Azospira inquinata: one gene and its partner. The protein of the gene in region 1 binds, or shares a complex with, the protein of each later gene. Links are inferred from orthologs where the notes say so. Each region holds a gene or a part of one and is shown on either strand. Other genes may lie near its edges.

What was found.
Region 2: the proteins of trxA (region 1) and trxB are in contact, whole or in part, in a crystal structure (PDB 1F6M), measured with the Escherichia coli proteins. The link is inferred for Azospira inquinata from one-to-one orthologs.

What each region holds. Positions count from the first base shown.
Region 1 is NZ_CP064782.1:2,559,948-2,562,840, reverse strand. It holds trxA (thioredoxin TrxA), read left to right. Parts: upstream 1-1,230; coding sequence 1,231-1,557; downstream 1,558-2,893. Other genes in the region: rho (transcription termination factor Rho), read left to right, coding at 1,829-2,893; fdxA (ferredoxin FdxA), read right to left, coding at 704-1,027; Azoinq_RS11760 (PD-(D/E)XK nuclease family protein), read right to left, coding at 1-529. UniProt on the Escherichia coli protein: Participates in various redox reactions through the reversible oxidation of its active center dithiol to a disulfide and catalyzes dithiol-disulfide exchange reactions.
Region 2 is NZ_CP064782.1:2,367,238-2,379,529, forward strand. Bases 4,323-7,216 are described here. They hold trxB (thioredoxin-disulfide reductase), read right to left. Parts: upstream 6,304-7,216; coding sequence 5,341-6,303; downstream 4,323-5,340. Other genes in these bases: Azoinq_RS14925 (Smr/MutS family protein), read right to left, coding at 4,323-5,339; Azoinq_RS10850 (Crp/Fnr family transcriptional regulator), read left to right, coding at 6,496-7,134. Outside these bases: Azoinq_RS10815 (MotA/TolQ/ExbB proton channel family protein), read right to left, coding at 1-414; Azoinq_RS10820 (energy transducer TonB), read right to left, coding at 415-1,107; ppa (inorganic diphosphatase), read left to right, coding at 1,277-1,810; Azoinq_RS10830 (NAD+ synthase), read left to right, coding at 1,892-3,514; Azoinq_RS10835 (P-II family nitrogen regulator), read left to right, coding at 3,548-3,886; more of Azoinq_RS14925, read right to left, coding at 4,263-4,322; Azoinq_RS10855 (DNA translocase FtsK), read left to right, coding at 7,258-9,564; outer membrane lipoprotein chaperone LolA, read left to right, coding at 9,567-10,226; Azoinq_RS10865 (replication-associated recombination protein A), read left to right, coding at 10,289-11,632; Azoinq_RS10870 (hypothetical protein), read left to right, coding at 11,920-12,292.

The DNA of each region.
Region 1 (2,893 bases):
CCCCTTCGTCCTCCGGCAAGGTCACCCCGTGGGTGGTGAGCTCGTCGAAGAGTCCGGCCATTTCCTCGCTGATGCCCCACAGGCTGCCCGCCTCGAACCAGCCCCGTTCCGCCAGGGCGTCCCGAAGCAGCACCAGCCGCTCGGCGGGGGGCAGGGGGGCGGGGGTAAGGGCCACCCCGGCGGCCCAGCGGGCCAGGGTGTCGCAAGGGGGCAGGAGCAGGGGTACCCCCGTCGGGGCCCTAAGGCCCCAGGTGCGCCCCAGTTCCCGCCGTAACTGGGAGGCCAGGGGCAGGCCGGGCACCACTAAGCGCAGCCGGGAAAGATCCGGTCCGCCGCCGATAAAATCCAGCACCGCCCGGGAGACGGCAGCGAGAAAATCTTCCCCCCCGTCCAGGGCCATTTCCTCCACCCCGGCGGTGGGGGCGGTCACCCCGGTGCCTCCGGCGGCCGGAGCCTCCCCGTCCTCCAGGGGCAGGGAAGCAGCAAACAGGTCGCCGGTCAGGGAGGGGGTATCAGGGGAGCGGGCCATGGGCGGGAGAATGCCTGTGACAAGAAGGAATGGGAGTTTTAGGAACGGGGCCCGGCCCCCGAAAAAATGCCCGGGCCAATGCCTCCAGCGCCGAGGTCGGGTGAAGCCCAATGGTAAATCAGGCGCCCCCAGCTGTGGGCAAGGGCCGCAAAAACAAAGGCATCAGCGCGTTACTCAGCGCTCCAGCAAGGGCCCCTTGTCCGGCTTGCCGTTCCATTCGTCCGCATCCTCCGGGGCGGCGTGGCGCGCCAGGATGGGGGGCCAGGACTGGGCCAGTTCCTGGTTCAGGGCAATATAGGGACGCTGGGCCAGGGGCACGTCATCCTCCCGGAAAATGGCTTCCGCCGGACATTCGGGTACACACACGCCGCAGTCGATGCATTCGTCCGGGTCGATGGCCAGAAAATTGGGCCCCTCCCGGAAGCAATCCACGGGACAGACGTCCACGCAGTCGGTGTATTTACAGCGGATGCAATTTTCGGTCACCACATAGGTCATGGCCTATCCTCCGGAATAATTGGAGAAACCCCAGGTTTCCCCTCTGGCAACAGGGCGCGGGGAGAAGTTCAGCCAACTTCCCAACCCGGATGATTTTCGCTAGCATAGCCCGGTATCAAATCCGAGGCAGACCGACAGGCCGTCGGCCTCCGGCATAATTTTCCATATTTCCCAAAGCGTTACACCAGAAGGGACTTTTTTTCATGAGCGAACACATCCATTACGTCACCGACGACGCCTTCGATGCCGAAGTGCTGCAGTCTTCCGAACCGGTCCTGGTGGACTATTGGGCTGAATGGTGCGGTCCCTGCAAAATGATCGCCCCGATCCTGGACGAAGTGGCTGGCGAATACGCCGGCAAGCTGAAAGTGGCCAAGCTGAACATCGACGAAAACCAAAAGACGCCGGCCAAATACGGCATCCGTGGTATTCCCACCCTGATGCTGTTCAAGGGCGGCAACGTGGAAGCCACCAAGGTGGGCGCCCTGTCCAAATCCCAGTTGACCGCTTTTATTGACAGCAACCTGTAAAGCCTTTAGTCTCCGCGCCTGAAAGCCTTGCGCCCTCTGTAGGGGCGCCTGATCCCAAAAAGATCCGCCCTCCTCCCCGGAAACCAATAACAACTTCCCGGCAAGACTTTCAGGCCGTTCCCCCGCTTCCTGCCCGGGAACCCTCTCTTCCGATTCTCTGATTCCTGTGTAGTCCGCCGCGACGTCGGCCCTAACGCCATACCCATATCCCATCCACCGCGGAAGTCTCCGCGCCTTTTGCTGAAAAGCTCCCCATTACGCTCGTAGCGCCATGCATCTATCCGAACTGAAGACCCTCCATGTCAGCCAACTGCTGGAGATGGCTGTCACCAATGAAATCGAGGGTGCCAACCGCCTGCGCAAGCAGGAACTGATTTTTGCCCTGCTGAAAAAGCACGCCAAACGCGGCGAGAGCATTTTCGGCGACGGCGTCCTGGAAGTCCTGCCCGACGGTTTCGGCTTTCTCCGCTCCCCGGACACTTCCTATCTGGCCAGTACGGATGACATTTATGTCTCCCCCTCCCAGATCCGTCGCTTCAATCTGCACACCGGGGACACCATCGAAGGGGAAATCCGTACCCCCAAGGACGGAGAACGGTACTTCGCCCTGGTAAAAGTGGATCGGATCAACTACGAGCCGCCGGAAGCCTGCAAGAGCAAGATTCTCTTTGAAAACCTCACCCCCCTCCATCCCACGGAACACCTGAAGCTGGAACGGGACATTCGGGCTGAGGAAAACACCACTTCCCGCATCGTGGACATGATTTCCCCCATCGGCAAAGGCCAACGCGGCCTGCTGGTGGCGCCCCCCAAGTCCGGGAAGACGGTGATGCTGCAACACATCGCCCACGCCATTACGGCCAATCATCCGGATGTCCATCTCATCGTCCTGCTCATCGACGAACGTCCGGAAGAAGTGACGGAAATGCAGCGCACGGTGCGGGGCGAAGTGGTGGCCTCCACCTTCGACGAACCGGCTACCCGCCACGTGGTGGTAGCGGAAATGGTCATTGAAAAGGCCAAGCGCCTAGTGGAACACAAAAAGGATGTGGTCATCCTGCTGGACTCCATCACCCGTCTGGCCCGGGCCTACAACACGGTGCAGCCCGCCTCCGGCAAGGTGCTCACCGGGGGCATGGACGCCAACGCCCTGCAAAAGCCCAAGCGCTTCTTCGGCGCCGCCCGGAACATTGAGGAAGGCGGCTCCCTCACCATTATTGCCACCGCCCTGGTCGAAACCGGCTCCCGCATGGACGACGTGATCTACGAAGAATTCAAGGGCACGGGCAACATGGAAATCCACCTGGACCGGCGTATGGCGGAAAAACGCATCTAC
Region 2 (12,292 bases), 190 kb from region 1 along the record:
GGTGGAACCGATGGATGCGAGGAAGGACTGGCCGCTTTCCAGCCGGCTGCCGGTCTGGTTCAGCCCCTGGCGCAGGGCCCGGGTCACCAGTTCGCTGATGGACAGGTGGGCGTCCAGGTGGGAGCGGTCGCCGCTGTGGCTTTCGTAGTGGCGTAGGGCCTGGGCACCCCGCTGGGCCAGATCCCCATAGGGTTCCAGTGTGGCCAAGCGGGCGATGCCATCATCCAGGTCCGGGGCATGCCAGAAATGGTCCACCGCCACCGCCCCCCGGCGGCGCAGGCGCCAGACCTGCCAGGCTTTGCCCAGGATCACGGCCCAGCTGCCCATGGAGAGCAGCAGGAGGATCAGGGCGACGGCGTGGGAAACCCCATCCCCCTGGGTCCAAAAATGGTTGAGATCGAAAGCGCTGTGCATTTAGTTCTCCAAACTGAAATTGATGGGAATCTGGACCCAGGCCCCAATGGCCTGTCCCCCTTGTTTCGCCGGAACAAAGCGCCATTTGCGCACCGCTTCCAGGGCAGCGTTGTCCAGGCGAGGGCTGCCGGATGAGCGTTTAATTTCCACTCCGTCCGCCGTGCCGTTAGGAAGCACGTGGGCCCGCAGTAACACCTTGCCCTGCTCCCCCATGCGCTTGGACAAAGGGGGATAGGTGGGGGCGGGGTTTTGCAGATAGCCCGCGTCAAAGCGGGCTTCTGTCACCGGCTCCGCACTATGGGCGGGTTCCTTGGCGCCAGCCGGGGCAACCGCTTCGCTATGGCTGGGCGCGCTGCTGGCCGTGGGGACGGCGGACAGGGGCTGGGGCGCCGGTTTGTCGCTCTTGATTGGTACCTTGGGGGTAGGCCGGGGTGTCTGGTGGCGCACCGGTTGGGGCTGGGATGCCTGACGAGCTGTTGCCGGTCGGTTTTCCGGCGCCGGAGGCGCCAATAGACTGACACTGAAAACCGGTGCCGCCGGGGTCACCGGCGCTGGGCTCCGGTGTTGCAACAGCAGGGCCAGGGCGCCGCCGTGGAACAGCACCGCCAGCCCCGCCCAGGGCCAGGGGCTGGCCAGGAAGGGGCGGGAGTGGAGCCCGGCGGCAGAAACCGGAAGGGAGAGGGTGGAGACCATGGAAGCTTGGTAATAAGAATTGATCTCATTCTCGTGTTTGCGTCGGTCATTGTCAAGTCTTCCGCGCCGGGGGGCTTCTGGAAGGTCGGTGTTTTTGCCCTGAATATTCCCGGGATTTGGGCGGGACTGACGTATAATCAGCCCCTTGTTCAACGAGGAGACAACCCCCATGAATATCGACAATTTGCCCATTGGCAAGGATGTCCCCAACGATTTCAACGTGGTTATTGAAATCCCGGCCCGGGCCCCCGGCATCAAATATGAGCTGGACAAAGATTCCGGCGCGGTGGTGGTGGATCGGTTCATGTCCACCCCCATGCATTACCCCTGTAACTACGGCTTTATCCCCAAAACCCTGTCCGACGACGGGGATCCGGTGGATGTGCTGGTGGTCACTCCCTATCCCCTGATGCCCGGTGTGGTGGTGCGTTGCCGTCCCCTGGGTATTCTGAACATGGAAGACGAAGCAGGGATGGACGCCAAGCTGATCGCCGTGCCGGTCGGCAAGCTGACCCCGATTTACGACAAGGTGCAGACCGTGGATGACCTGCCCGACCTGCTGCCCAAGATGATTCAGCACTTCTTTGAGCACTATAAGGACCTGGAACCCAACAAATGGGTGAAGGTGACCGGCTGGGGCAATCTGGAAGATGCCAAGCAGGAAATTCAGGCGGGGGTATCCCGCTACGTGGCCCAGAGCTAAGCCCCTGGCGCTCCATTCGGGACCGGACCTTCCCTGGCGGGGGGACCGGTCTTTTCATTTGTAACCATTGATTTTGTGACCATGGATTCCAGTCTTACCATCGCCATTGCCCAGATCAACGCCGTGGTGGGAGATTTGCCCGGCAACCGGGGCCTGATTGCTGGGGTGGCCCGGGAGGCCGCCCGGGCCGGGGCCGACCTGGTGCTGACCCCCGAATTGGCTCTGTGCGGCTATCCGCCGGAGGATTTGTTGCTGCGCCCGGATTTTTACCGGGCCTGCGCCCAGGAGCTGGAAGCCCTGGCTCGGGAAGTGCCGGAGATTGGCCTGGTGGTGGGACATCCGGCGGAAATTGATGGCCGCCATTACAACGCCGCCTCCTATCTGGCCGAAGGCCGGGTGGTGGCCACCTATTGCAAGCGTTTTCTGCCCAATAGCGAGGTCTTCGACGAAGAGCGCTATTTCGACGGCGGCCAGTCCCCCTGCGTCTTTTCCGTGAAGGGGGTACGGGTCGGCCTCAACATCTGTGAGGATGTGTGGCGGGTCGGCGCGGTGGAAGGGGCCAAGGAAGCCGGGGCGGAACTGCTCCTGGTGCTCAACGCCTCGCCCTATCACATGAACAAAGGGGAAGACCGGCTGCGGGTGTTGCGGGATCGCCACGCCGCCACCGGCTTGCCCATGATTTACGTCAATCTGGTGGGGGGCCAGGATGAACTGGTCTTTGACGGGGGCTCCTTCGCCATCGGCGCCGGGGGTGAGCTGCGTGTCCGTCTGCCCCAGTTTGCGCCCGCCCTGGCCCTGGTGCGCTATGGAGCCGGGGATGTGCAGCCCGCCGAGGTAGCTCCTGCCCTGTCCTTGGAAGCCCAGGTGTATCAGGCCCTGGTGTTGGGGATTCGGGATTACATTGGTAAAAACGGCTTTCCGGGGGCGGTGATTGGCCTCTCCGGCGGTATCGACTCGGCCCTTACCCTGGTGCTGGCCGTAGAAGCCCTGGGGGCGGAGCGGGTGCGGGCGGTGATGATGCCTTCCCCCTATACGGCGGACATGAGCCTGGACGATTCCCGTCAGCTGATCCGTAACCTGGGGGTCCGTTACGAGGAAATCCCCATCGCCCCAGCCATGACCACCTTCACGGACATGCTGGCGGCGGAACTGGCCACCCCGGTCCGGGGGGCAGATACCACGGAAGAAAATCTCCAGGCCCGGATTCGGGGCCTGATCCTCATGGCCATTTCCAATCGCTCCGGCGCCCTGGTACTCACCACGGGCAACAAGTCGGAAATGGGGGTGGGCTACTGCACCCTGTATGGGGATATGGCGGGGGGCTTTGCGGTCATCAAGGATATCGCCAAGACCTTTGTCTATCGCCTTTCCCGCTGGATCAACCGGGAGCGGGAGATTATTCCTGAGCGCATCATTACCCGGCCCCCTTCCGCCGAACTGCGGCCGGACCAGACCGACCAGGATTCCCTGCCACCCTACGAGGTGCTGGACGCCATCATGGCCGCCTATATGGAAGAGGATCGGTCGCCCCGGGAAATCATCGCCATGGGCTACACGGAAGCGGACGTGCGCCGGGTGGTGCGACTCCTTAAAATCAGCGAATACAAACGTCGTCAGGCACCGGTCGGCATCCGGGTGACCCATCGGGGATTCGGGAAGGACTGGCGTTACCCGATCACCAACCGGTATCCTGACGAGTGGTAAGCATTAACCCATGCATGCATAAGAGGAGAGTCCATGAAAAAGATCGAAGCGGTCATTAAGCCTTTCAAGCTGGATGAAGTGCGGGAAGCCCTGTCCGAAGTGGGGGTCACCGGTCTGACGGTGACGGAAGTGAAGGGCTTTGGCCGGCAAAAGGGCCACACGGAGCTCTATCGGGGCGCCGAATATGTGGTGGATTTTCTGCCCAAGGTGAAGCTGGAAGTGATCGTTTCCGACGGGGTGGTGGATGGGGCCATTGATGCCATCATCAAAGCCGCCCGCACCGGCAAGATCGGCGACGGCAAAATTTTCGTTTTCCCCGTGGAACATGCGGTGCGCATCCGCACCGGGGAAACGGACGAAGCGGCGGTTTAAGCCCTCCCGGGTGGCGTCCCCCAGGGGAAGTGACCTGTCGGCCTCGGCGCGGATCAAGCATCTGCCCCGGGGCCGATTTTATGGGGGGCCGGATTGCTTCCGGAGGGGAGCTTCCCCCGATGATTGGCGGGGGAATACGTTGAGATGAGGCTGGCGATGCCTCGCCTAGGTGTTCTACCCAGGGCTAGAAAAAGGCGGAACCCTGCGTCCTACCCATAAAAGAGGGAAACGCAGGGATACCGGGAAGGGAGCCCTGGAAAGGGGGGGAAATGGACCGGGGAAGCCTTAGCCAGGCTCCGAACATCAGCAGCCAAGCAGTCGGGGCAGGAAAACCCGCCCCGCTGCCGGATGCCAAGGGCTGACCGCCGGACCGGGATCAGCTCGTTTTGCTGGTGCTCTGGAGCAGTACCAGCAGGGCTCCGTCCCCTCCGTCCCGTTCCGGGGCCGGGCAAAAGGCCAGGATTTCTTCCCGCTGGGCCAGCCAGGCCCGGGAAAGGTGTTTCAGCACCCCATCCCCACCGGGGGAGCCCAATCCCTTGCCGTGGATGATGCGCAGGCCTCGGCGGCCCTGGCGCAGGCTGGAGGCGAGAAAGCGGGCCAGCACCTCCCGGGCCTCGTCCCGGTTATAGCCGTGCAGATCCAGTTCCCCTTGAATGCCCCAGCGTCCCTTGCGCAGGTCGGCCAGGGTGCGGCTCCCCAGCCCGGGGCGGAGGAAACTGCCGTCGTCCCGTTCCTGCAAACTGGCCAGCGCATGGTCGGAAAGGCCGGTACGTCGTTCCGGTGCCGCCGGGGCAGCCTCGCCCGGGGCCTGGGTTTCCGCCTTAGGGCGGGGCCGGGGCTTGGGGACCGGACGGGGGCGGGGCACCTCGGCCCGGTTGTTGTTTGCCAGGGGCGTGATGGTGCCTACGGCCTGGAGAAACAGCCAGTGGGGGTCGGTTTCCTGGAGGGACAGGAAGGTGGTGCCCGAATCTTCCGGACCTTCCTGCCTGCTGGTTTCCACCACCCGCCGGGGACGGCGGGGCGCCCGGCCCACTTCTGCTCGATCGCTTTCCGGTAGGGGCGTGGCGTCCGCCATGGCGCGGCGGAACAGGTCCTTTTCCCCCAGGGACTGGCGCAGCCAGGCGGGGGACAGGGCGGCCGCCGAAGGCCCGGCCTTTTCCTTGAGCTTCGGACGCACCACCGGACGGGGCTTGGGCCGGGCCAGCTCCGCCTGGTTGTGGCTCATGGGGCGCAAATCCCCCATGGCCTGCCGGAAGAGGGCCTGTTCATCCTCCGTCCCAGCGGGGGATGCCGCCTGCTCGGAATGGGGCGCGGCGGTGGGCTTCTGGGAGCAGGGTGCCGGGGCTGGGGTGGGAGTCCGGTCCGGTTGGGCCCCGGCGGGGGCCGGGGTCAGTTGCAGTTCGGTGAGGCGCTGAAAGGGATTGGCCTCCCCGGGGCGCCGGTTACGTGACATGTCAGGCTTGTCCCAGGCTGTCCAGATAACGTTCCGCGTCCAGGGCGGCCATGCAGCCGGTGCCGGCGGAGGTGCAGGCCTGACGGTAGATGTGGTCCTGCACGTCCCCGGCGGCGAAAACCCCGGGAATGGAGGTGGCGGTGGCGTTGCCGTTGCGCCCCATGCGGGTGGCGATGTAGCCCCCTTCCATTTCCAGCTGGCCTTCAAAAATATCCGTATTGGGCTTGTGGCCAATGGCGATGAAAACGCCCATTACGGGCACGTCCTGGGTGCTGCCGTCTGCCACATTCTTGACACGCAGACCGGTGACCCCGGAATCGTCCCCCAGCACTTCGTCCAGGGTGGAATTCCAGAGAACGGTGACCTTGCCTTCTTCCGCCTTTTTGAAGAGCTTGTCCTGCATGATCTTTTCCGCCTTGAACTTTTCCCGGCGGTGAATCACGGTGACGTGGCTGGCGATGTTGGCCAGATAGAGGGCCTCTTCCACCGCCGTATTGCCGCCCCCCACCACGGCCACGGCCTGGTTGCGGTAGAAGAAACCGTCGCAGGTGGCGCAGGCGGAAACCCCCTTGCCCTGGAATTTTTCTTCGGAGGGCAGGCCCAGGTACTGGGCGGAGGCGCCGGTGGCGATAATCAGGGCGTCACAGGTGTATTCCCCGGCGTCGCCGATGAGGCGCAGAGGCTTTTCTTGCAGTTTGGCGGTGTGGATGTGGTCGAAGAGGATTTCCGTCTCGAAACGCTCCGCATGCTTCTGGAAGCGGGCCATCAGTTCCGGGCCCTGGACCCCGTCCGGATCGGCGGGCCAGTTGTCCACTTCGGTGGTGGTCATGAGCTGGCCGCCCTGGGCCAGACCGGTGATCAGCAGGGGCTTCAAGTTGGCCCGGGCGGCGTAAACCGCGGCGGTGTAACCGGCGGGGCCGGAGCCGAGAACAATGAGACGGCTGTGACGGGTGGTTTGGGACATGGCAGATGCTTTCTAGAAAGAATAATGAGGTCAATGGATCGGGGTTGGCTATCCATTATATCGAATCAAAATTGCCCCGATTGTTCCCCCGGGGGTGTGAAAAAGTTGGCGCTTACGCAATAATGGGCCTCCGGGATCAATTCTTTCCAAATGGGTAAAGGTTAAACAATGCAGGCAGCAAAGGGCTTGAGCGTGGCGACGTTACAAAATCTCCCCATGTTCAAGCAGGTTCCCTCGGCGTATCTGGAGCAGCTGGTGCGGGTTGCCGCCTACCGGAAGGTGCCCCGGGGAACCCTGGTGGTGCGCTCCGGGGACGCCACCGATTCCCTTTATGTGCTCATCAGCGGCAGCATGAAGGTGCTGAACAGCGACGAGGAAGGCCGGGAAGTGATCCTGGCCATTCTCGGTCCGGGGGAATTTTTCGGGGAAATGGGCCTCATCGACGGCAGCCCCCGCTCCGCCAATGTGCTGGCCATTGAACCCTGCGAACTGCTGATCCTGGCCCGTAACGACTTCAAACGCTGTCTGGCAGACAATTTCGAGGTTTCCCTCTACCTCATGCGCAGCCTGGTGCAGCGCCTGCGGGAGGCGGATCAGAAAATCGAAAGCCTGGCCCTGATGGATGTGTTTGGCCGGGTGGCCAAGCTGCTCCTGGAATTTTCCACGGTCCAGGAAGACGGCCAGCGGGTGGTGGCCCGCAAACTGACCAAGCAGGACATCGCCAAAATGATCGGCGCCTCCCGGGAAATGGTGAGCCGGGTGATGAAAGACCTGGAAGCCAACGGCTATATCCAGACGGAAGGCAGCCGCATCATCCTCCACGCGCCTTGAAGGGCGCCTGCCCGGGCGGCCCGGGCCTCCGGCGGGCACAAATGCTTACAAGACCGGAGCGATTCGGGAACGTTATAATTCTCCAAGCACTTTGCCGCGATCCGAATTTTCTGACCCCCTTTGATGCCCAATTCTCCCCGTTCCGGCCGTGACCGTTCTCCCAGTCCCCTGCCGGAAAAAATCGCCCTGATACTCCAAGAGTCCCGCTGGCTAGGGCTGGTGGCCGTGGCCCTGTTCCTGGCCATGGCCCTGTGGGGGTATGACCGGGGCGATCCGGGCTGGTCCCATTCCGCCCAGACCGGGGCCCTCCATAACCCGGTGGGCCGCTTCGGCGCCTGGCTGGCGGATTTGCTCCTCTACGTTTTCGGCCTCTCCGCCTGGTGGTGGATCGGCCTGCTCCTGGCCCTGGTGTGGTGGGGCTATCGCCGCCTGGACGGCCTGCGCACCGCCGATAACCGGCCCCTCTACATTGCCGGGGGCGGTTTTCTGGTACTGCTCCTGGCCAGTTCGGGCCTGGAAGCCCTGCGTTTCTATACCCTGCGTACCCCTTTGCCCCTTTCTCCCGGCGGTATGCTGGGCTTGGAACTGAGCGGCGCCGCTATCCGCTACCTGGGTTACACGGGGGCCACCCTGTTTTTGCTGGCCCTGGTGCTCCTGGGCTGGAGCCTCTTTTCCGGCATGTCCTGGCTGGGCTTTTTCGAGCGCCTGGGGGGCTGGCTGGAAACCGTCTTCTTCCTCGGGCGCAACCAGGTAGAACGCTGGCAGGATCAGCGTATCGGACGGGAAGTGGCCCGGGAGCGGGAAGCGGTGGTGCAGGTGGAAAAGACCCGGGTGGCGGAACAGGAGCCGGTGCGCATTGAACGGGTGGAGCCGGAAATCCCCGTGTCCCCCAAGGCGGAAAAGCGCATCGAGCGGGAACGCCAAACCCCCTTGTTCCCCGAGGCGGTGGAAGGGGGCCAGTTGCCCCCCCTGTACCTGCTGGACCCGCCTCCGGCCCATCCGGAGGTGCCCGCTGCCGAAACCCTGGAATTCACCTCCCGCCTCATCGAACGCAAGTTGGCGGATTTTGGCGTTCAGGTGAAGGTGCTGGCCGCCTATCCGGGCCCGGTGGTGACCCGTTACGAAATCGAACCGGCCACCGGGGTCAAGGGCTCCCAGATCGTCAATCTCTCCCGGGATCTGGCCCGGGCCCTGGCCATGGTTTCGATCCGGGTGGTGGAAACCGTGCCGGGCAAGTCTTGCATGGCCCTGGAACTGCCCAATCCCAAGCGCCAGACCGTGCGCCTCTCGGAAATTCTCTCCAGCAAGGTCTATCACGATACCGCGTCCCCTCTGACCGTGACCCTGGGCAAGGACATCGGCGGTCTGCCCGTGGTGGCGGATCTGGCCAAAATGCCCCACCTGCTGGTGGCGGGTACCACCGGTTCGGGCAAGTCCGTGGGTATCAACGCCATGATCCTGTCCCTGCTCTACAAGGCGGAGCCCAAGGATGTGCGCCTCATTCTGGTGGACCCCAAGATGCTGGAACTGTCCATCTACGAGGGCATTCCCCACCTGCTGGCCCCCGTGGTGACGGACATGCGCCAGGCGGCCAACGCCCTGTCCTGGTGTGTGGGGGAAATGGATAAGCGCTACAAGCTCATGAGCGCCCTGGGAGTCCGCAATCTGGCGGGCTACAACGCCAAGCTGCGGGAGGCGGAAAAGGCCGGGCAGAAGATTCCCAACCCCTTCTCCATCACTCCGGAATCCCCCGAACCCCTGGCGCCTCTGCCCTTCATCGTGGTCATCATCGACGAACTGGCGGACATGATGATGGTGGTGGGCAAAAAGGTGGAAGAACTCATCGCCCGTCTGGCCCAGAAGGCCCGGGCCTCCGGCATCCATCTGGTGCTGGCCACCCAGCGCCCCAGCGTGGATGTGATTACCGGCCTGATCAAGGCCAACATTCCCACCCGGATCGCCTTCCAGGTCTCCAGCAAAATCGACTCCCGTACCATCCTGGATCAGATGGGGGCGGAAGCCCTCCTGGGCCAGGGGGACATGCTCTATCTGGCTCCGGGCACCGGCTATCCCACCCGGGTCCATGGGGCCTTTGTGGCGGATGACGAAGTGCACAAGGTGGTGGATTACCTGAAAACCACCGGCGCCCCGGAATACGAAGAAAACGTCCTCACCGGCAGCGGTGACGAAGAGGGGGGCGACGGGGAAGGGGGCGAAGATGGGGACGGGGAAAAGGATCCCATGTACGACCAGGCGGTGGAAATCGTCCTGCAAACCCGGCGGGCCTCCATTTCCCTGGTTCAGCGCAATTTGCGCATTGGTTACAACCGGGCTTCCCGCCTCATCGAGGCCATGGAAAAGGCCGGACTGGTCTCCCCCATGGACGGCCGGGGCGGGCGGGAAGTGCTGGCGAGAAAGAGCGAGGAATAATCATGGCAGCAGCAATACCGGCCCCTTCCCTGACAAACCGCCCCTGGCGCCTCCTGGGCCGGGCCCTGGTGTGGAGCGGCCTGCTGGCCTGGGGCTCCGCCCAGGCGGGCAACGTGGACACCCTGAAACACTTTCTGGAAAGCTCCCGCAGCCTGCGGGCCGACTTTTCCCAGACCGTCATGGGCAAGAGCGGCCACCGGCCCCAGGCCTCTTCCGGGGTCATGATGTTCGCCCGGCCCGGCCGCTTTCGCTGGCAGATTGAAAAGCCCTACGCCCAGTTGATGGTGGGGGACGGCAGCAAGGTGTGGATTTACGATCCGGACCTGAAGCAGGTCACGGTGAAGCGCATGGGCAAGGCCCTGGGCGCCACTCCGGCAGCCTTGCTGGCCGGGGATAACGCCCTGGAAAAGAATTTCGTCTTAAGCGACGGGGGCAGCCGGGACGGCCTGGAATGGGTGGATGCCACCCCCAAGAGTGCCGATTCCGGCTTTGAAAAGGTGCGCCTGGGCTTCCAGGGGGACAGTCTGAAAGCCATGGACCTGCTGGACAGCTTCGGCCAGACCACCCATCTGGTCTTCCAGCGGCTGGAGCGGAATCCCTCCCTGCCCGCCTCCCTGTTCCATTTCAGCGTCCCCGCCGGGGCGGATGTGGTGGGGGAATAGCTTCCCCACCCCCGGCCCTGCCGGTAGGGCCGCTCCCTTCCTGATTTTCCTGTGATTGTCCCGTGAGCGACCTTTTTTCTGATAGCGATCCCCAGGGCTTTTCCCCCGCCGGGGAGAAGCCCGCCCCCTTTGCCCCCCTGGCCGAACTGCTGCGCCCCGCTACCCTGGACGAGGTCATCGGCCAGACCCACCTGCTCGGCCCGGGCAAACCCCTGCGCCTGGCTTTTGAGTCCGGCACCCCCCATTCCATGATTTTCTGGGGCCCTCCCGGGGTGGGCAAAACCACCCTGGCCCGGATTACCGCTAGCGCCTTCGACTGCGCCTTTATCGCCCTGTCCGCCGTGTTTGCCGGGGTCAAGGACATCCGGGCCGCCATGGAAAAAGCGGAACTGAACCAGGCCCAGGGGCGGCACACCATCCTGTTCGTGGATGAAATTCACCGCTTCAACAAATCCCAGCAGGACGCCCTGCTGCCCTACGCGGAAAGCGGGCTGGTCACCTTCATCGGCGCTACCACGGAGAACCCCTCCTTCGAGGTCAATTCCGCCCTCCTTTCCCGGGCCCAGGTCTATGTGCTCAAGTCCCTCACCGACGCCGAGCTAAAGCGCCTGCTGCAACGGGCCCAGGAAAAGGCCCTGGGCGGCCTGAGCTTCGACGATCTGGCCGTGGATACCATCATCGGCTACGCGGACGGGGACGCCCGGCGCTTCCTCAACCTCCTGGAGCAGTGCCGCACGGCCGCCGGGGCGGCGGGGGTGGAAAAGATCGACGCCGATTTCATCCAGAACGCCCTGACCTTGAATTCCCGCCGCTTCGACAAGGGCGGGGACAACTTCTACGACCAGATTTCCGCCCTGCACAAATCCGTCCGGGGCTCCCACCCGGACGCCGCCCTCTACTGGCTCACCCGCATGCTGGACGGGGGCGCCGATCCCCGCTATCTGGCCCGGCGCATTGTGCGTATGGCTTGGGAAGACATCGGTCTGGCCGACCCCCGGGCCATGCAGATCGCCAATGACGCGGCTCTGACCTACGAACGCCTGGGCAGCCCGGAAGGGGAGCTGGCCCTGGGCCAGGCGGTCATCTACCTGGCCGTGGCCGCCAAAAGCAACGCCGGCTACATGGCCTACAACCAGGCCCGGGCCTTCGTAAAACAGGACAAAAGCCGGGAAGTCCCGGTCCACCTGCGCAACGCCCCCACCAAGCTCATGAAAGAACTGGGCTACGGCCACGACTACCGCTACGCCCACGACGAACCCAACGCCTATGCGGCGGGGGAAACCTATTTCCCCGAGGGCATCGGAGAACCCGGGTGGTATCAGCCAACTCCGCGGGGATTGGAGATTAAGATTGGGGAAAAGCTGGAGCAGTTGAAGAAGTGGGATGAAGAGGCGGGTAAGAAATGAAGCGCCTTAGGGTGCTTTTTTCTGGGAACTCGTAAAAAATTTTTTAAAATAATAAAAATATTGTGTTGATAATATCTAAAATTCTTTTCGTGTATAAAACTTCTATATAAAGAAGATATGGGCAGTTGGGTAAGTTGAATTATTGATTGGTGGGCGGAATACGTGCCATCCGATATTTTTTGTGAAAATAAAGGTTGGTTTGAAGGGTAAAAAATAGTATTTTATATAAAATAATTTCCCTTATTTGAATTGATTGGATTGATATTTCTAGGGGGCTGGAAAAATAAATGGCAGAGAGAATTTATTTGCTGATAAAAATATTTGACAAAGAAGAGTATGCGGATGCGTTCGTCCAGAAGGGTGAGTTGTATTGCAGAACCCTCGGCGAGTTTAAGCGAAGTGATGAGGAAGATGGGCGAGGTGATAGGTTTGAAGCTGTAACAGATTGGCATCAAGCAGATAAGGTTAAGCTTGCTATCACCTTTAAAGACAAAGATGGTTTTGAAAAAACCTTGCCAATTGAAAAGCTGGCTGGACCGGTTATCAGCCAAAATAAAGGCTACGATAGGCTCAATCTTTACTGTATGTATGCAGTAAAAGCTCCAGAATTTGAAGGATCATATGAGACTGAAGAGGAACGGATAGCTATCGTTGAGAAAA